DNA from 4 places in the Streptomyces sp. NPDC048461 genome. Region 1 is predicted to be linked to each of the others. Evidence: riboswitches for the same ligand, from Rfam matches in the RefSeq annotation. Region 1 holds a riboswitch; each other region holds the start of a gene.
What was found. A riboswitch is a leader RNA that binds a small molecule or an ion and turns the genes downstream of it on or off. The one in region 1 is predicted to bind cobalamin.
Positions count from the first base shown of each region.

Region 2: another riboswitch for cobalamin. It lies ahead of ACZ6S8_RS33385 (CoA-acylating methylmalonate-semialdehyde dehydrogenase); the one in region 1 lies ahead of ACZ6S8_RS01855 (energy-coupling factor ABC transporter permease).
Region 3: another riboswitch for cobalamin. It lies ahead of ACZ6S8_RS22970 (prenyltransferase/squalene oxidase repeat-containing protein); the one in region 1 lies ahead of ACZ6S8_RS01855 (energy-coupling factor ABC transporter permease).
Region 4: another riboswitch for cobalamin. It lies ahead of ACZ6S8_RS00820 (ribonucleoside-diphosphate reductase subunit alpha); the one in region 1 lies ahead of ACZ6S8_RS01855 (energy-coupling factor ABC transporter permease).

Region 1 covers NZ_JBVJGW010000001.1:420,397-425,297, forward strand. Annotated here, with positions in the region: gene ACZ6S8_RS01840 (ATP-binding cassette domain-containing protein) at 1-321, opposite strand, end outside; gene cbiQ (cobalt ECF transporter T component CbiQ) at 318-1,067, opposite strand; gene ACZ6S8_RS01850 (energy-coupling factor ABC transporter substrate-binding protein) at 1,071-1,418, opposite strand; gene ACZ6S8_RS01855 (energy-coupling factor ABC transporter permease) at 1,418-2,113, opposite strand; cobalamin riboswitch at 2,143-2,337, opposite strand; gene ACZ6S8_RS01860 (flavodoxin family protein) at 2,421-3,152, shown strand; gene ACZ6S8_RS01865 (AMIN-like domain-containing (lipo)protein) at 3,329-3,889, opposite strand; gene ACZ6S8_RS01870 (SsgA family sporulation/cell division regulator) at 4,001-4,408, opposite strand; gene ACZ6S8_RS01875 (hypothetical protein) at 4,832-4,901, shown strand, end outside.
Region 2 covers NZ_JBVJGW010000029.1:569-5,469, reverse strand. Annotated here, with positions in the region: gene aceA (isocitrate lyase) at 1-74, opposite strand, end outside; gene ACZ6S8_RS33390 (short-chain fatty acyl-CoA regulator family protein) at 453-1,856, shown strand; cobalamin riboswitch at 1,927-2,095, shown strand; gene ACZ6S8_RS33385 (CoA-acylating methylmalonate-semialdehyde dehydrogenase) at 2,477-3,976, shown strand; gene ACZ6S8_RS33380 (acyl-CoA dehydrogenase family protein) at 3,981-4,901, shown strand, end outside.
Region 3 covers NZ_JBVJGW010000013.1:91,584-96,484, forward strand. Annotated here, with positions in the region: gene ACZ6S8_RS22970 (prenyltransferase/squalene oxidase repeat-containing protein) at 268-1,680, opposite strand; cobalamin riboswitch at 1,807-1,933, opposite strand; gene ACZ6S8_RS22975 (prenyltransferase/squalene oxidase repeat-containing protein) at 2,268-4,901, shown strand, end outside.
Region 4 covers NZ_JBVJGW010000001.1:175,556-180,456, reverse strand. Annotated here, with positions in the region: gene ACZ6S8_RS00835 (carbon starvation CstA family protein) at 1-1,216, shown strand, start outside; gene ACZ6S8_RS00830 (CstA-like transporter-associated (seleno)protein) at 1,312-1,500, shown strand; gene ACZ6S8_RS00825 (GNAT family N-acetyltransferase) at 1,638-2,135, shown strand; cobalamin riboswitch at 2,177-2,310, shown strand; gene ACZ6S8_RS00820 (ribonucleoside-diphosphate reductase subunit alpha) at 2,476-4,901, shown strand, end outside.

The DNA.
Region 1 (4,901 bases):
CGGACCGAACGACACGTCCTGCTCGACGGAGGCCGCGAACAGCTGGTCGTCCGGATCCTGCACCACCAGCTGGACCGAGGTCCGCAGCCGGGTCAGCCCGGCGCGGCCGTGCGCCACCTCCACCCCGTCCAGCAGCAGCGCGCCCGACGCCGGCCGCAGGCCCCCGCTCAACAGGCGCATCAGCGTGGTCTTGCCGCTGCCGTTGCGGCCCAGCAGCACCAGGGCGCGGCCCTCGGGGATCGCGAAGTCCACGCCGGACAGCACCTCGGGGCCGTCCTCGTACGCGTAGCCCGCGCCGGCCAGTTCCACCAGCGGCTTCACAGGTACAGCTCCTTCAGTACGAGGGTCACGGCGACCAGCGAGGCGAGCAGGGCGGCCGTCCCGGCCAGGAACCGCCGGGACAGCGCCGTCTGAGGCACCAGCACGCGCAGCGCGCCGTCGTAGCCGCGCCCGGCCAGGCCCGACTGGAGCCGGGCCGCGCGGTCGAAGGCCCGGACGAACGAGGTCGCGGCGAGCCCGGCCACCGACCGCCAGGCGGCCGCCCGCCCGGCGGTGCCGAGGCGGGCCGCCTGGGCCTGCCGGACGCGGGCCAGGGAGTCGAGGAGCAGGAAGCCGATCCGGTACATCACCAGCGCCACGTCCACGACCGGGGCCGGCACCCCGGCCCGGACCAGGCGCGGCAGCACGTCCGAGACCGGGGTGGTGAAGGCGAACAGCAGCACCCCGAGGGAGGCCGCCGAGGTCCGCAGCAGCAGTTCGCCCGCGTGCCGGGGGCCGTCGGGAGCCATCGCGACGAAGCCCGCCGGGCCGCCCACGGAGAACAGCAGCGGCAGCGCCCCCGTGAAGCAGAAGCCCAGCGGGATGCGGAACGCCCGCCACAGCTGCCGCCCCGCCACCCCGGCGGGACCCAGCAGCAGGGCGAGGGTCGCCGCGGCCACCAGCGGTCCGCCGGGCCACGGCGGCAGGCACACCGCCGTGACCGTCAGGCCGACTCCCAGTACCGCCTTCTCCAGCGGATGGCGGCGGCGCCAGCGGCTGCTGTGCGCCGCCGCGTCGATCGGCAGCACCGCCTACGACTGCACGGTGGCGTCGGGCGCCGCGGCGCCGGCGGCGCCCGCTGCGGCAGCGCCCTGGCGGCGCCCCTTGCGGACGCCGAAGTAGTACGCGAGCACGCCCGCGCCGAGCGCCGCCTGCAGGGCGAACAGCGCCGACTCGATCTCCCCGGACGGGGGCTCGTACAGGGGCGAGAACCAGGGCTCGTAGTCCGGCTTCAGCTCGGTGATGGCCGTCTCCGCCTGCGCGTCGGCGCCCGCGAACGGCTCCTCCTTGCCCTCGCCCAGCCCCAGCGCCAGCGGGAGCACGGCCAGCGCCGCGACCAGGAGCAGCAGCAGGGTGTTGATCTTCGCGTTCCGGCTCATCAGACCGTCGCCTCCTGCTTGGCCTTGCCGGACGTGAGCTTCGCGACGCCGAGCCGGACCAGGTCCGACTTGCTGGACTGCATCAGCAGCCGGACGACGAGCACGGTCAGCAGGCCCTCGCTCACCGCGAGCGGGATCTGGGTCAGCGCGAAGATCTCACCGAACTTCACGAGCGAGCCGGTGAACCCGGTGGCCTGGTCGGGGAAGGCCAGCGCCAGCTGGACCGAGGTCACGCAGTAGGTGACCAGGTCGGCGAAGAAGGCGCCGAAGAACACGGCCACCATCAGGGGGGCGCCGGTTCCGCGCAGCAGGCGGTAGACGGCGTACCCGGCCCACGGGCCGGCGATGGCCATCGAGAAGACGTTGGCGCCGAGGGTGGTGAGCCCGCCGTGCGCCAGCAGCAGCGCCTGGAACAGCAGGGTGATCGTCCCCAGCACCGCCATGATCGGCGGCCGGAAGAGGATCGCTCCGAGCCCCGTACCGGTGGGGTGGGAGCAGCTGCCCGTCACCGAGGGGATCTTCAGGGCGGACAGGACGAACGTGAACGCTCCGGCCGCACCGAGCAGCAGCGTGCTCTCCGGGTTGGCCTTGACCTCGCGGGTCAGGGCGCGGACACCGTGTACGACAAAGGGAGCGGACGCGGCGCCCCAGGCGACCGCGTGCAAGGGGGGCAGAAACCCCTCGGCTATATGCATGAGTAAGGAGACCTCTCCAGCACCTCGTGGATGGACGACGCGCCTCGGCCGGTCTCCTGGCTCACGGGTACTGATGCCCGGGCTCCGCCTTCCCGGGGCCGAGCGGTCTCCCGCGCGGGCCCAGTGGCTTCCCGCAGGAGTGGAGCCGGACTTCCCGATCACAGTGGCGAGGGCCGCACCGGTTTCGCACCGGTTTCCCGAACACCAAGGCCCGCTGACCCTAGTCGGCCGCGCGGACCGGTCACAACCCGCCCCTCGCGGGTGCGGTGCGGTGGCGCTCCGGACGGTGCCCGGACAAGGTGGGTGCGTGGCTGCCGACGAGGAGAACGCGACCCCGCCCGACTACTCGGGCCTGACCGCCGTCTACGTGAACTGCACGCTCAAACGCTCACCCGAGACCAGCAACACCGACGGCCTGATCGGCAGGAGCCGCGCGGTCATGGAGGCGGCCGGTGCCCGGACCTCGGTCATCCGCGCCGTCGACCACGACATCGCGACCGGCGTCTGGCCGGACATGACCGAACACGGCTGGGAGAGCGACCAGTGGCCGGTCCTCTACAGCCGGATCATGGACGCCGACATCCTCGTGCTGTGCGGGCCGATCTGGCTCGGCGACAACAGCTCCGTGATGAAGCGCGTCATCGAGCGGCTCTACGCCTGCTCGTCCCTGCTGAACGAGCAGGGGCAGTACGCGTACTACGGGCGCGTCGGCGGCGCGCTGATCACCGGCAACGAGGACGGCGTCAAGCACTGCGCCATGAACGTCCTCTACAGCCTCCAGCACCTGGGCTACGCGATCCCGCCGCAGGCCGACGCGGGCTGGATCGGCGAGGCCGGACCCGGCCCCTCCTACCTGGACCCGGGATCCGGCGGCCCCGAGAACGACTTCACCAACCGGAACACCGCCTTCATGTCCTGGAACCTGATGCACCTGGCCGCCCTGCTCAAGCGGGCGGGCGGAATGCCGGCGCACGGGAACCAGCGCTCCCTGTGGGACGCGGGCTGCCGGTTCGACTTCCCCAACCCCGAGCACCGCTGAGGAACGCGGCGGGGGGGGGGGGGGGGGGGGGGGCCCCCCCCCCCCCCCCCCCCCCCCCCCCCCGCCCAGGGGGTGACCCACGCCCCACCCACCCCCCCCCCCCCCCCCGGACCACCCCCCCCCCCCCCCCCCCGCCCGGGCGCCCCCCCCCCCCCCCCCCCCCCCCCCCGCCCCGGTCAGCACACGTTCGGGTGCGCGATGTCCAGGACCAGCCGCTCGGGCGAGTGCAGGACGCTGGTGGAGTAGGCGGGTGCGGTGTCGAAGGCGGCGCCGAAGGTCACGTACCCCTCGTAGTCGCCGGTCAGGGCGATGCCCTTGAGCTTGCTGAGGTAGATCTTCTGCAGGCGCGGACCCTGGTAGACGTTCTGCCCCGCGTCGTCGTGACCGGCGGCGGGGTTCAGGCGGACTTCCAGGAAGTACTTCCCGGCCAGCGGGACGGGCTTGCCCGAGCCGTCGTAGTACAGCTTCGGCACGGGCGTGACGGTGACCCCGGGGACGTACCCCTGGAGGTCGATGACGAGCCGGTCGTACGTGCAGTGACCGCCCCAGCGGGCGTTGACGACGAGTGGGGTCTGGGTGCGGGCGGCGGCCTGGGCGGCCGAGGCCGGTGCGGCGAGGGCTAGGCCGGCGGTGAGCAGCGCGCCGGTGGCCAGGGCCACGAGCTGCCGGCGGCGCCGTCGAAGGGACGGCAGGCGGTGAGACGGACGTGGACGCGGGTGGTTCGAGACGTCGTTCATGACGTCCCCCGATTCTCCGGAGACGGGGCTGTGCTGTCACCGCTAAGGACACCCGCGGGACGGCGACGGTTCCCGGGCCGGGGCCGCGGGCTCCTCCCGGCTCCGGGGCCGTCAGCCGGGCAGCAGCGCGTCGAGCTCCGCGTCGAGGTCGTAGTGCCGGTGCTCCAGGCCGCGCGGGACCAGCTGGGTCAGACGGCGGCACAGCCCGCGCACGTCCTTGGCGCGGGCGGAGAACACGCAGCTCTTCTCGCCGTTGCTGAAGGCCAGGAAGACCCGCGGTTCGGTGCCCTTCCAGCGCGGCCACACCTGTATGTCCCCCTCGCCGGTGGCGCAGGACTCCCCGTCGAGCAGCAGGTCGCGGGCGAACACCCAGCGCGCCAGGTGGGCGCCGCCGCCCTGGAGGTCCACGGCCACCTCGTACGGCCGGTCGGAGCGGTACGTGAAGGCCCCGTGCACCGGGAGGGACACCGGCGAGGCCTCCAGTCGGAGCGGAAGGACGCGCTGTTCGGTGGTGGCCATGGGGCGCCCCTCTCTGTCGGCACGGGGATTTCGCACCCCTTCGCAAACTAGCCCACGGCCCGCGCGCCGCCCCGTGCCGAAGGTCCCGTCCGTCAGGGCCGCTGGACCCGACTTCCCGGCGGGCACCGCCCGGGCCGCCGGAGCCCGCCGTACGGCCGCGCGGGCCCCCGGAGCCCGCCGCACACGAGGAGGCCCCGCCCCCCGGTGTCGGACCGGGGGACGGGGCCTCGTGGACTCGTGTGCTGTGCGCACTGGGGCGGGGTGCTGATCCCGGGATACGGAGGAAACTACTTCGGATGGACGCGGATCACTGTGTCCGGGCGGGGGTGGGTTACGAGCCCTGACGGGGATGAATTCATTCGCATTGCAGAGAATGAGCAGGCTCCGTGTGCGATTGTTCTCCGCCGTGACGGCCGGATCGGGGTGTCCTGGAACGGCGAATACACCGACATGTTTGCCGGGCTTCCCGAATTCCTGTCCTTGCTGGCCGTCT
Region 2 (4,901 bases), on a different contig from region 1:
CCGGCCCAGCGCGGGTCGTCGGCCCACCGCTGCGCCAGCTGCCGGGCCGTCACCGTCGTGTTCGCCTCTGCCATGACCATCACCGTTTCCATCCGTCGCGTGTCTTGCCAAGGCGCCCGGCACGGATCCGGGCGCTGGCACCCTGTGCCTGAGAATGAGGTGCGGCCGCCGAACCGGCCCCGTGGGCCGGAGCTGAGCAATGCTGCCGATGCGCAGGGCAGGACGGGACCGACCACCGTAATCAGGGCATGAATCGGGGATCGGATGTCCGTCCCGGCTACCGGTTCCGGCGGGCCGCAGGAACGACTCTGGCACTGGCACCGGGTGCCAACAAGGAGGTACGGCTGCCAAGGTCTGCGAATCTTCCCAGCCGAAACTGCCAAGCTTGCGAAGCTCCCCGGCGGGGGCGGCGCACGTAGTCTGACGGTCCTGTCCGACCGTGGAGGAGACCGGTGAGCAAGACGTACGCGGGGGCCCGGCTGCGCCGGCTGCGCGAGGAGCGCCGGATGACCCAGGCCGACCTGGCCCGGGTCCTGGCCATCTCGCCCAGCTACCTCAACCAGATGGAGCACGACTCCCGGCCGCTCACCGTGCCCGTACTGCTGCGCCTCACCGAGGCGTTCGGAGTCGACCCCGGCTTCTTCTCCGAGCGCGACACCAGCCGCCTCGTCGCCGACCTGCGCGAGGCCCTCGCCGGGGAAGTGGCCGAGGCCCGCGTCTCCGCCTCCGACCTGGCCGAACTCGCCACCCGGATGCCCGCCGTCGCCGCGGTCCTGCTGGACCTGGGGCGGCGCGGCCAGCTGCTGGCCGAACGCCTCGCCGGGACGGCCGAGGGCCGCGAGGGCGGAGCCGGAACGCCGCGCTCCCCCCACGAGGAGATCCGCGAGTTCTTCTACCGGCGGCAGAACTACCTGCACGACACGGACCTCGCCGCCGAAGGGCTGGCCCGCGAGATCGGCATCCGCCCCGGAGACGTCGTCGGCGCGCTCGCCCGCCGCCTCGCGGACCGGCACGGCGTCCGCCTGGCGGCCGACTCCGACCGGCTGCACCACTACGACGGCGCCGCGCGCGTCCTGCACCTGTCAGGGCGTCTGCGCCCCGGCCAGCAGGCCTTCCGGATGGCCACGCAGCTCGCGCTCCTCGAACACGGCACGGAACTGGACGGGCTGGCCGCCGAGGACTTCTCCGCCGGATCCGCCGCGCACGGCCTGGCCCGGATCGGCATCGCCAGCTACTTCGCCGCCGCGCTGATCCTCCCGTACGCGGCCTTCCACGCCGCGGCCGAGGAGTTCCGCTACGACATCGAACGGCTCACCGACCAGTTCGGCCTGGGCTACGAGACCGTCTGCCACCGGCTGAGCACCCTCCAGCGCCCCCGGCTGCGCGGGGTCCCCTTCTCCTTCGTCCGGGTCGACCGCGCCGGGAACATGTCCAAGCGGCAGTCGGCCACCGGCTTCCACTTCTCCCGCGCCGGCGGCACCTGCCCGCTGTGGAACGTGTACGAGGCCTTCGCCGCGCCCGGCCGCATCCACGTCCAGGTGGCCGCCATGCCGGACGGGCAGCGCCACCTGTGGACCGCGCGGGCCGTCACCCGCCACCGCGGCGGCTGGGGCGAACCCGGCAAGACCTTCGCGATCGGCCTCGGCTGCGAGATCCGGCACGCCCCGCGCCTGGTCTACTCCGACGGCATCGACCTCGACAACGTCTCCGCCGCGACCCCCATCGGGATGGGCTGCAGGCTCTGCGAACGCCTCGACTGCCCGCAGCGGGCGGTGCCTCCGCTGGGCCGCGCGCTGGCCGTGGACGAGAACAGCAGCACCTTCGTGCCGTACCCGGTCGCGCCCGAGCGCGGCTGAACACGGCCCGGGGCCGTCCGGACGACGCCCGGGGGAGGGGCTGGACTTACTAGGACGTCCAACTATATGTTCGGGGCACAAGGTCCGCGGTGCAGGGAAGCCGGTGTGAATCCGGCACGGTCCCGCCACTGTGACCGGGGAGCGTGCTGCCCTCCCGCGCCACCGGCGAACGCGCCGGGTGGACGGGCGGCACGCGGAGATCCGGGAGTCAGGTTACCGGCCGCGGAACGTTCCGTGTTGTCCACGAGGATGGAGCAGACACGCATGGCACCGGTCCGTACCCACGACCCAGGTGATCCGGCGGAGCGAGCGGCAACCCCCGCGCGCTCGTAGGGCAGACCTTCCGGAACGTACCGCGTCCGCGTGGCCGCAACGATCCGCCAGTGACGCCCCGGGCCACGCCCCTCACGACATGCCCGGCCCGCGACACCCGGCCCGCCGCCCGGCGACGGCCCGGTGAGCCGCGGACCGCACCGGCACGCCCCGAGGCGCGCGACCCGGCTCTTCGGCCGCCCTTGCGGCGGCCCGTCCCCCGGCCCGTCACGCGGCGCACCCCACCCGGTGCGGCCGCCGGCCCGCCGTGCCATCCCCGGATCCCACCTGACGAGAGCAGGCACCCCATGGTCCGCGAACTCACCCATTTCATCGGCGGCAAGCACACCGCCGGAACCTCCGGCCTCTTCGCCGACGTGTACGACCCCAACACCGGCACCGTCCAGGCCCGCGTCCCCCTCGCGGGACGCGCCGACACCGAAGCGGCCATCGCCGACGCGGCAAGCGCGCAGCTCGAATGGGCCGAGTGGAACCCGCAGCGCCGCGCCCGCGTCCTGCTGCGGTTCCTCCAGCTCGTCGAGGGCGAACGTGACGCCCTCGCCCGCCTGTTGTCGGCCGAACACGGGAAGACCGTCGCCGACGCGCACGGCGACCTGCAACGCGGCCTGGAAGTCGTCGAGTTCGCCGCCGGCATTCCCCACCTGCTCAAGGGGGAGTTCACCGACAACGCCGGAGGCGGAATCGACGTGCACTCGCTGCGCGTCCCCCTCGGCGTCGTCGCCGGCATCACCCCGTTCAACTTCCCCGCGATGATCCCGCTGTGGAAGGCCGCGCCGGCGATCGCCTGCGGCAACGCCTTCATCCTCAAGCCCTCGGAGCGCGACCCCTCCGTACCGCTGCGGCTGGCCGAACTCTTCCTGGAGGCCGGACTCCCGCCCGGTGTGCTCAACGTGGTCAACGGCGGCAAGGAAGCCGTCGACACCCTCCTCGACGACCCCCGGGTCCAAGCGCTCGGATTCGTCGGATCGACCCCGATCGCCGCGCACATCTACGCCACCGCCGCCGCCCGCGGCAAGCGCGCCCAGTGCTTCGGCGGCGCCAAGAACCACATGATCGTGATGCCGGACGCCGACCTGGACCAGGCCGTGGACGCGCTGATCGGCGCCGGATACGGCTCGGCCGGCGAGCGCTGCATGGCCATCGCCGTGGCCGTGCCCGTCGGAGAGGAGACCGCCGACGCCCTGGTGGCGAGGCTGAAGGAGCGCATCGCCACCCTGCGCATCGGCCGTTCCGACGATCCGGAAGCCGACTTCGGTCCCCTGGTGAGCCGCGACGCCCTGGACCGGGTCCGCCGCTACGTGGACATCGGCGTCAACGAGGGTGCCGAACTCGTCGTCGACGGAAGGGGGTTCACCCTCCCCGGACACGAGAACGGCTTCTTCGCCGGCGCCACCCTCTTCGACCGCGTCGCACCGTCCATGCGCATCTACCGCGAGGAGATCTTCGGCCCGGTGCTGTCCGTCGTACGGGCCGCGGACTACGCCGAGGCACTGCGGCTCCCCACCGAGCACCCGTACGGCAACGGCGTCGCCATCTTCACCCGGGACGGCGACACCGCCCGGGACTTCACCCGCCGGGTGGGCGCCGGCATGGTCGGGGTCAACGTGCCCATCCCGGTCCCGGTGGCCTACCACACCTTCGGCGGCTGGAAGCGGTCCGGCTTCGGCGACCTCAACCAGCACGGACCGGACTCGATCCGCTTCTACACCCGCACCAAGACCGTCACCTCGCGCTGGCCCTCCGGGGTCAAGGAGGGCGCGAGCTTCACCATCCCCACGATGGGCTGAGCCCGTGACCACCACCCTGACACCCGATCAGCTCGCGCTGGCCGAGGTCACCCTCGACTTCGCCCAGGAGCAGCTCTCCCCGTACGCCGTCGCGTGGGACCAGGACAAGCACTTCCCGGTCGACGTCATCCGCAAGGCGGCCGGCCTCGGCCTCGGCGGCGTCTACGTACGGGAGGAACACGGCGGTTCGGCCCTCGGCCGTGCCGACGGCGTCCTCGTCTTCGAGGCCCTGGCCACCGGCTGCCCCTCCATCGCCGGATACCTCTCCATCCACAACATGGTCGCCTGGATGATCGACCGCTACGGCGACCCCGGCCAGCGCGAGCGCTGGCTGCCCGGCCTGTGCTCCGCCGGGACGCTGGGGAGCTACTGCCTGACCGAACCGGGCGCGGGATCCGACGCCGCGGGCCTCAGCACCCGCGCGGAACGCACCGCGGACGGCTACCTCCTCACCGGGGTCAAGCAGTTCATCTCCGGTGCGGGCGCCGCGGACGTCTACCTCGTCATGGCCCGCACCGGCGGCGCGGGCTCCGGCGGGATCTCGGCCTTCGTCGTGGAGAGCGGCGACCCTGGCCTCTCCTTCGGACCCAACGAGCGCAAGATGGGCTGGAACGCCCAGCCCACCCGCCAGGTCGTGCTCGACGGCGTGCGGATCGGCGCGGACCGCCGGCTCGGAGCCGAGGGCGACGGATTCCGGATCGCGATGAACGCCCTCAACGGTGGCCGGCTCGGCATCGCGGCGTGCTCGCTCGGCGGCGCCCAGAGCGCCCTGGACCGCAGCCTCGCCCACCTCGCCGACCGGGAGGCCTTCGGAGCCCGGTTGCTGGACGCGCAGGCACTGCAGTTCCGGCTCGCCGACATGGCCACCGAACTGGCCGCGGCCCGGGCCCTGGTCCGCCAGGCGGCGGAGGCGCTGGACCGGGGC
Region 3 (4,901 bases), on a different contig from region 1:
TCAGCGTCCTCCGGTCCCCGTCCGGACCGAGATCCTGACGCACGCCGCGCTCCTCGGCGACCGGCCGGACGAACCGTGCCGCAGGTGCCGTGTACCGCGACGAGCGATCGCTCCGCGGCCGGATTGAAGCATAAATCACGACGCGCCCCCCGCAGGCCAGGGCGCCGGCGCCCGGAGCGGACATGCCGGACCCGGGCCCGGTGCCGGATGCCGGGCATCCGGTGCCGGGTGCGTCCCCCGTGAGCGGGGGCCGCACCCGGACGGGGATCAGACGCCCCAGCGCAGGGCGATGGTGTCGCCCACGTTGATCACCTTGTTGCGGACGGCGCCGGCGAAGGAGGAGCCGTCGACGCTGACCTTCCAGGTGTTGGAGCCGCTGTTGGCCTTGCCGTTGACGTGGGTGATGGTGCCGGTCCCCGACGACGGGGTCACGCTCGTGACACAGCCCGACGGCGTGGCGCCGCCCGTCGCGGCGTTGAGGACGTCACCGAGGGTGATGGTGGTACCGGTGGGCGTGAAGGCCACCGAGCAGACCTTCAGGTTCCCGGCGCCGTCGTCGACGGTGAGGGCCAGCTTGGTCGCGGTGCCGGCGGTGAAGGTGGACTGGGCGACCCACTGCGGGGCCCCGGGGGTGACCGGGACCGGCGGCGCCGTCGTGAAGCCGCCGCCGACGACGCCGCGCAGGGCGTCGATGGAGGAGTAGGCGGAGGGGGTCGTGTCGGCCGGCTGGTACTTGAAGCCGCCCGCCGGGTTGTACTGGTTGGCGATCATGAAGTCGACGGGGGTCTTGCCGCTGGTGGTGAGGAAGTCACCGGTCTGCGGATTGATGCCGCAGGCGTTCAGGCCCGCGACGCCCCATCCGTTGGAACTGGTGTTGACCCCGTACAGGGAGTTGAAGGCACCGGTGCCGGCGATCAGCTTGCCCTTGAGGAAGTTCTTCGCCTGCACCACGTCCGCGTCGGTGTTCGGCACGCCGGAGACGCACAGGGCGGCCATCGCGGAGCCGGTCATGTCGACGTCGCTGGGGGCGTTCAGGGCCGTGGGGTTGCCCTCGGCCTTGCTGTAGGTCCAGCCGCCGTCGACGTGCTGGTTGGCGCGGATGCGCGTGACCATCGAGTCGGTGAGCGCCTGCGGGACGCGCGTGGCGCCGCCCTGCGTCTTGGCGCCGCCCAGCGCGAGGGCCGCGAATACGGTCCCGTTGAAGTTGCCGGACGGGCCGAAGTATCCGGCCTCGGCGGTCTGCCAGTACGCGTAGATGTGCGCGACGAGGTTCCGGGAGGCCGACACGCGCGCCGGGTCGATGCCGGCGGCGTACGCGTTCAGCGCGCCGCGCTCGTAGTCGGTGACCACCGGGGCGCCCGACGGCCAGCCCGCCGTGGACAGCAGGTTCCGGTAGACGGTGCGGGCGTTCTTCGTGGTGTCGCCGCCGGGGTAGACGTCGACGACGGCGGTGCCGGCCGCGGCGAAGGTGCTGAACGCCCATTCGTTGGACAGGCCCGAGCCGGCGTACGAACCGTCCGCCGCCTGAAGGGACTTGAGATAGGCCACACCGTTGGTCTTGGACGTGGCGATCTGCGCGGGAGACGAGGTGGCGGAGGCGGGCAGCGCGGTGAGCGCGAACGCGCCCAGGGCCGCGGGCAGGACGAGCGCGAGGCGGCGGGAGGTACGGGGACGGGACATGGCCTGCTCCTGGAATCGGCGGACCCCGACCGCTCCCGCACAGGCCGCGTCCCACCGCGGCGCAGCACGGCGCGGCACGGATCGAGCCTGGTCGCAGGGCCGTTGTCCGAACGCGTGATACGGCTTCCTGTACTGCATCGCCGTGTGGGCATTCGGGCTCGGAACGGCCCCCGCCGTCCCCTACCGTTGCGCGTCAGCTCCGGCTTCTCACCGGATTCCCCCATGTGGCAGCCCAGGACGCTACCCGAGTGACCGGGTGTCCGCCAGCCACCCCGACCGGGACTCGACCGCACCCCATAGGGGCCCGGCCGGCTGAGACTTGTGCCACCTTGACGCGTCGGCGGGATCCGTGTTGCACTCCGGCTGACAACTGCTCAGCACCAGGGGAAGCCGGTCGAATTCCGGCGCTGACCCGCAACCGTGGACCCGGATCCGTTCCGGGTGAGCCGGAATGCCTGGGGCCGAGCCACAGTACGAAGAGCGCCGTCGCGGATTGCGGTGCGGTCGTCCCAGCCTCCCCACGGCGAAGCAAGCCGTGCGGGGCACATCGACACGCACCCGGCCGCCCGGCAGAGACGGGGGCCTCGGTGGGGACCGAACAACGGGCGAATCGGCAGTCGGGGACGAGACGGCGGTTCCTCTCCCTCGTGACCGCGTCCTTCCTGACGCTCGGTACGGGCGTGGTCTCCTTCACGGTCCCCGTCTCCGCGAGCGCGGACCCGGTCGAGCAGTGCACCCCCACCACCGGCGCCGTCGTCGCCGTGGACTTCGGCCCGTTCGGCGGCAAGGTCGAGCGGGGCTGCGACACCACCCCCACCACCGGGTACGAGCTGCTGCACACGGGCGGGTTCACCACGACGGGCACCGTCCACGACGGACCCGCCTTCGTCTGCCGCATCGGCAAGGACTCCGGTACGCAGTACCCCACGCCGGACAAGGAGGACTGCGTCCTCACGCCGCAGGCCACCGCGTACTGGTCGTACTGGATCGCCTCGCCCGGTCAGCGGAAGTGGACGTACAGCCCGCTGGGCGCCATGGCGCGCACCCCGAAGCCCGGTGACGTGGACGCCTGGGTCTTCGGCGGGACCGACGTCGGCGGCAGCAAGGGCAAGCCCTCCTTCACGCCCGACGACATCCGCGGCATCACCACGCCCGACCCGACGGTCCCCACCACCCCGCCCGCGGTCCCCGCGGGCACGGTCGACGTGCCCGCCGCCACGCGCTGGATCGCCGGGAACCTGACGGACGGCGAGCGCGTCGTCGACGAGGGCTCCACCTCGGCGAACCACTTCCTCACCACCGAGGCCGTGTTCGCCCTGGCCGCCGCCGACCGCAAGAGCCCGGCTGCGAAGAAGGCCGCGCAGTTCCTCGCCGCGCCCGCGCAGACCGATGCGTACGCCTACCCCTCCGGCAAGGACGCGATACCCGACGCCACCGCCGCCGCGCGCCTCGCCCTCGTCGCCGAGGCCACCGGGCTGGACCCGCGCGCGTTCGGCGGCCACGACCTCCTCGGCGACCTGGTGAAGTACGTCTGCCCGCGTGACATCGGCGACGGGGAGACCGTCGACGGCTGCCTGACCAAGGGTGATTTCCGCACCACCGGTCAGGCCGACACCCAGGCCATGGCCGTCATCGCCCTGGTCAACGGCGGTGTCACGCCGCCCGCCCACTCCGTGAGCCGGCTGACCGGCCTGCAGTGCGAGGACGGCGGCTTCACGAGCATCCTGATCCGGTCCCCCGAAAAGTGCGAGAGCGAGGCCTCCGCCACCGCTCTGACCGCCCTGGCCCTGGCCGTCGCCGGCGGCCACGAGGACGCCGTCCAGAAGGCCCGCGCCCAGCTGAAGAAGACCCAGCTGCCCACCGGCGCCTGGCCCGCCACCGGCTACGACACGACCGGCAGCCCGGCCGCCACCGCCTGGGCGGCGCAGGCACTGCGCGCCCTCGGCGACGAGGCGTTCGCCGACGCCGGCATCTCCTGGCTCTCCAGGCACCAGCTCCCGACCGGCGGATTCGGCTTCGGCGAGGACGACACGGATCCGCGCCTGTTCCCGACCGCCACGGCCGCGATCGCAGCCGCGGGCAGCGATGTCGTCGCGCTGACCGCCAAGCCGGTCGTTCCGCCGACCACGCCCCCGACGACCCCGCCCACCTCCGAGCCGCCGACCGCTCCCCCGGCCGGTGCGGGGCCCGACCTGAAGAAGGGCGTGGCGTACCTCACCCACCCCGGCCGTCTGGTCCAGGGCCGCTACTACGAGGCCGGCGCGGGCACCGGGCACGCCGACTACGGCATGACCATCGACGGCGCCTACTCCCTCGCCGCCACCGGCACGGACAACGCCACCCTGCGCAACATCGTCGACTTCTTCGACAAGGGCGGCAAGGACGGGAAGGGCCGGGGCATCAACGACTGGACGCTCGTCGGCACCAAGTACGCGAGCGGCGGCTCCCTCGGCAAGGCGGCCCTCCTCGCGCAGGCCGTGGGCCGGGACCCCCGCGACTTCGGCGGCCAGGACCTGATCGCCGCCCTCGCCAAGGGCACCTGCGCCGCCAAGACCGCGACGCGCCAGGAGTGCGCGGCGAAGGGCAACTACACGTACGCGACCTCGGTGTTCTCCCAGTCCCTCGGCGTCATGGCACAGATCCGGGCCGGCGAGACGGCCGCCGCGGCCGAGCCGGTCTCCTACCTCAAGAGCCTCCAGGCCCCCTCGGGCGCCTGGGTCAGCCTGATCGGCGAGCCCAGCGACGCCGAGGTCGACTCCACGGCCATGGCCGCGATGGCCGTCGACCTGCTGCCCGACGCGGCCTCCCAGGCGGCGGTGGACAAGGCGCTCGCCTGGCTGGCGACCCAGCAGAAGGCGGACGGCGGGTTCCCCGGCGCCTCCGGAAACTCCGTCAACTCCGCCGCCCTCGCCGTCCAGGGGCTCTCCCTGGACGCTCCCCGGTACGGCGCCCAGATCGCCAGGGCCCGCGCGTTCCTGGCGAGCCAGCAGAATGCCGACGGCGGGTTCAACATCGCCAAGGACGGCCAGCCCGGTTCCGACGTACGGGCCTCCGCCCAGGCGGTCGGCGGGGCGACCGGCGTCTCCTTCGGTACCCTGACCCGCGACCTGGCCGGCACCACCCCGGAGCCCGTCCCCAGCACGTCCGGTTCGGCCGCCGGCGGCACCGGTTCGCCCGTCATCGTCACCCCCGGTGGGGAAGCGGGTGGCGCCGGGTCCTCC
Region 4 (4,901 bases), 240 kb from region 1:
CCGCGGCGACGGCCCCGTCTTCGCCGGCTCGATGTTCCCGTTCGTCTTCATCACCATCGCGTGCGGCGCCCTGTCCGGGTTCCACTCGCTGGTCGCCTCGGGCACCACCCCGAAGATGATCCAGAAGGAGACCCAGGTCCGGGTCATCGGCTACGGCGCCATGCTGACCGAGTCCTTCGTCGCCATCATGGCGATGATCGCGGCCTGCATCATCGAGCCCGGCCTGTTCTTCGCCGTGAACTCGCCCCCCGGCGTCATCGGCACCACCGTGGAGAGCGCCTCGCAGGCGGTGACGAACTTCGGCTTCGCCATCAGCCCGGAAGCCCTCGCCCAGGCCGCGAAGGACGTCGAGGAGACCAGCCTGCTCTCCCGTACCGGTGGAGCACCGACCTTCGCACTCGGGATGTCGGAGATCTTCTCGGCCGTCATCGGCGGCGCGGGCATGAAGGCCTTCTGGTACCACTTCGCCATCATGTTCGAGGCGCTGTTCATCCTGACCACCGTCGACGCGGGCACGCGCGTCGGCCGGTTCATGCTCCAGGACACCCTCGGCAACGTCCACAAGTCCTTCAAGGACGTCAGCTGGAAGCCCGGCGTCTGGTTCGCGAGCGCCATCGTCGTCGGCGGCTGGGGCTACTTCCTGTGGGTCGGCGTCAAGGACCCGCTGGGCGGCATCAACCAGCTCTTCCCGCTGTTCGGCATCGCGAACCAGCTGCTCGCGGCGGTCGCCCTGGCCGTCTGCACCACCCTCCTGGTCAAGTCCGGGCGGCTCAAGTGGGCCTGGGTGACGGGCGTGCCGCTGGTGTGGGACGTGGCCGTCACGCTCACCGCCAGCTACCAGAAGATCTTCTCGGAGGACGTGAAGGTCGGCTTCTTCGCCCAGCGCGACAAGTACCAGGCCGGCATCGACGCCGACAAGGTCCTGCCGCCCGCGAAGACCATGGGCGAGATGGAGACCGTGGTCACCAACGCCACGGTGGACGGCGTGCTGTGCGTGCTGTTCGCGCTCCTGATCGTCGTCGTACTGGTGGACGCGGCCCGGACCTGCTTCAAGGCGATCGCCGACCCGGCGTCCGTGAAGCTCTCCGAGGTCCCGTGGACCGAGTCGAAGATCGTCGCACCGGCCGGACTGGTCCCGACCGCCGAGGAGCGCGCCGAACTCGCGGCCGCCGGACTGGACTCCAGCGGCGGCCGGACCAGGGAACCGGTCGCGTGAGCCCCGCGGCGCCCGGCGCCGGCGGCATCGGCACGAGCGGTACCGGCGCGGGCAGCGCCGGCGCGGGCGGTACCGGCCGGGCCGGGCCCGGGCGGCTGCGCCGGGCGCTGGCCCGGGCCCGGTACTTCGTACGGGAGTTCTCCGGCGAGGCCGCGTACGACCGGTACGTCGCACACGCCCGCTCCCACGACCCCGACGCCGCGGTCCCGACCCGCCGGGCCTTCGAACGGGCCCGCACCGACGCGCGCGAGGCGGACCCCCGCGAGGGCTTCCGCTGCTGCTGACCCGCCCGCCCCGAAGGCCCCGCCGCTCCCCGCGGCGGGGCCTTCGGCGTCCGGCGCCGCGGCGGGGACCGCCCGGCCGACCGGCCTTGCCCGCCCGGCGTCCCGGCACCCCGCACCCGTCCTGCACACTCGACCGCATGGACATGGTGATCAGGGCGGCGCTGCCCGCCGAGTACACGGAGCTGGGCGAGATCACGGCGCAGGCCTACCTCGCCGACGGGCATCTGGACCCGAACGAGAACGACGACTACCTGAACGTCCTGCGCGACGTGGCCGGCCGGGCCGCCCGCGCCGAGGTGCTCGTCGCCGAGCGCGGCGGGCGGATCCTCGGCGGCGTGACCTTCGCCGCGCCCGGGAGCCCGCTCGCCGACATCGCCGGCCCGGACGAGGCCGAGTTCAGGATGCTGGCCGTGGCCCGGGAAGGCCGCGGGCAGGGCGCCGGCGAGGCGCTGGTACGGGCCTGCCTGGACCGGGCGCGGGCGATCGAGGGGGTTTCCGCGATGGTCCTGTCCACCCAGCGGAGCATGGCCGGGGCCCACCGGATCTACTCCCGGCTCGGTTTCGAACGTACTCCGGAGCGGGACTGGGCGCCGATCGAGGGCCTCACCCTGCTGACGTACCGGCTGAAGCTGTAGCCACGCCGACACAACATGTGGGGGCTTCCGCAGACAGCCGCCCCCACATGTATGCTCAGGGCTGCTGTCGCCGCAGGGGAATCCGGTGCGAATCCGGAACTGTCCCGCAACGGTATGAAGTGCACCGATTGGTGTACCTGCAAGTCCGAGGACCTGCCGACAGCGCACCCGGCTCGACCGAACCGGGTGCCGATACGTCCGGGCCTCGCGGTTGGGCCGGTGGACGCCATGCGGTGCACGAGCCGTCTGCCCTGCCCGGGCCGGCCCGTGCGCTGTCCCGCATGCGCCCCTCGCACCCCGCCCCGCCGATGACCGGGCCGAGCGAGGGAGAGCAACCCCCGTGACCATCGCGCCTTCCGCACCGCGCGCCGAGTCCGTTCCGTCCACGGCTCTTCATGGATCTGGCGAAGGTCCCGGGGCCGCACTCCTGCGTACCCTCACCGAACTGACGGCCGACCTGCCCGACACCGACCCCGGCCGGGTCGCCGCCGCCGCGCTGCGCGGCCGCAGCTCCATCGCCGACGAGGCCGAACTGCGCGGGCTGGCCACCGAGGCCGCCGCGGGCCTCATCTCCGAGGACCCGGCGTACTCCCGCCTCGCCGCCCGGCTGCTGACGCTGGCCGTGGCCGGGGAGGCCGCCGGCCAGGGCGCCACCTCGTTCTCCGCCTCCGTCGCCGTGGGCCACCGCGAGGGCCTGATCGCCGACCGCACCGCCGAGTTCGTCAGGGCCCACGCGGCCCGCCTGGACGCGCTGGTCGAGCACACGCTCGCCGAGGGCGCCGACGACCGCTTCGGCTTCTTCGGCCTGCGCACCCTGCACAGCCGCTACCTGCTGCGCCACCCGATCACCCGCCAGGTCGTGGAGACCCCGCAGTTCTTCATGCTGCGCGTGGCCTGCGGCCTCGCCGAGAACGACAGCGTCCAGGCCGTCGAGGAAGTGGCCTCGCTGTACCGGCTGATGAGCCGCCTCGACTACCTGCCGTCCTCCCCCACGCTGTTCAACTCCGGCACCCGGCACCCGCAGATGTCCTCCTGCTACCTGCTGGACTCCCCGCTGGACGAGCTCGACTCGATCTACGACCGCTACCACCAGGTCGCGCGCCTCTCCAAGCACGCCGGCGGCATCGGCCTCTCGTACTCCCGCATCCGCGCCCGCGGTTCGCTGATCCGCGGCACCAACGGCCACTCCAACGGCATCGTCCCGTTCCTGAAGACCCTCGACGCCTCCGTCGCCGCGGTGAACCAGGGCGGCCGCCGCAAGGGCGCCGCCGCCGTGTACCTGGAGACCTGGCACGCGGACATCGAGGAGTTCCTGGAGCTCCGCGACAACACCGGTGAGGACCAGCGCCGTACGCACAACCTGAACCTCGCCCACTGGGTGCCGGACGAGTTCATGCGCCGTGTCAACGCCGACGCCGACTGGTCGCTGTTCTCCCCGGCCGAGGTCCCCGAGCTGGTGGACCTGTGGGGCGACGACTTCGACGCCGCGTACCGCAAGGCCGAGGCGGCGGGCCTGGCCCGCAAGACCATGCCCGCCCGCGAGCTGTACGGCCGGATGATGCGCACCCTCGCGCAGACCGGCCAGGGCTGGATGACCTTCAAGGACGCCTCCAACCGCACGGCGAACCAGACCGCCGAGCCGGGCACGGTCGTCCACTCCTCCAACCTCTGCACCGAGATCATCGAGGTCACCAACGACGGCGAGACGGCCGTCTGCAACCTCGGTTCGGTCAACCTGGGCGCCTTCGTCCTGGCAGGCGCCGGTGACGGAAGCGAGCGGATCGACTGGGAGCGCCTGGACGAGACCGTCCGTACCGCGGTGACCTTCCTGGACCGCGTGGTGGACATCAACTTCTACCCGACCGAGCAGGCGGGCCGCTCCAACGCCCGCTGGCGGCCGGTGGGTCTGGGCGCCATGGGCCTCCAGGACGTCTTCTTCCGGCTGAAGCTGCCCTTCGACTCCCCCGAGGCGCAGGCGCTGTCCACGAAGCTGTCCGAGCGGATCATGCTCGCGGCGTACGAGGCCTCCTGCGACCTCGCCGAGAAGAACGGCCCGCTCCCCGCCTGGGAGCAGACCCGCACCGCGCGCGGCGTGCTGCACCCCGACCACTACGAGGTCGAGCAGAACTGGCCGGAGCGCTGGGACGCGCTGCGCGCCCGCATCGCGAAGACCGGGATGCGCAACTCGCTGCTCCTGGCGATCGCCCCGACGGCGACGATCGCCTCCATCGCGGGCGTGTACGAGTGCATCGAGCCGCAGGTCTCCAACCTGTTCAAGCGCGAGACGCTGAGCGGTGAGTTCCTCCAGGTCAACGCATACCTGGTGGACGAGCTGAAGCGGCTCGGCGTGTGGGACGCCCAGACCCGCGAGGCGCTGCGCGAGGCGAGCGGCTCGGTCCAGGGCTTCGGCTGGATCCCGGCCGAGGTGCGCGCGCTGTACCGCACGGCGTGGGAGATCCCGCAGCGCGGCCTGATCGACATGGCGGCGGCCCGGACCCCGTACCTCGACCAGTCGCAGTCGCTGAACCTGTTCCTGGAGACGCCCACCATCGGCAAGCTCAGCTCGATGTACGCGTACGCCTGGAAGCAGGGCCTGAAGACGACGTACTACCTGCGCTCGCGCCCGGCGACGAAGATCGCCCGCGCGGCGTCCGGTTCCGCCGTCCCGGCGCCCGCCGCCGTCCCGGCATCCGCCGCTCCGCTTCCGCAGGCCGTCGACGCCGACGCGCTGGCCTGCTCCCTTGAGAACCCCGAGTCCTGCGAGGC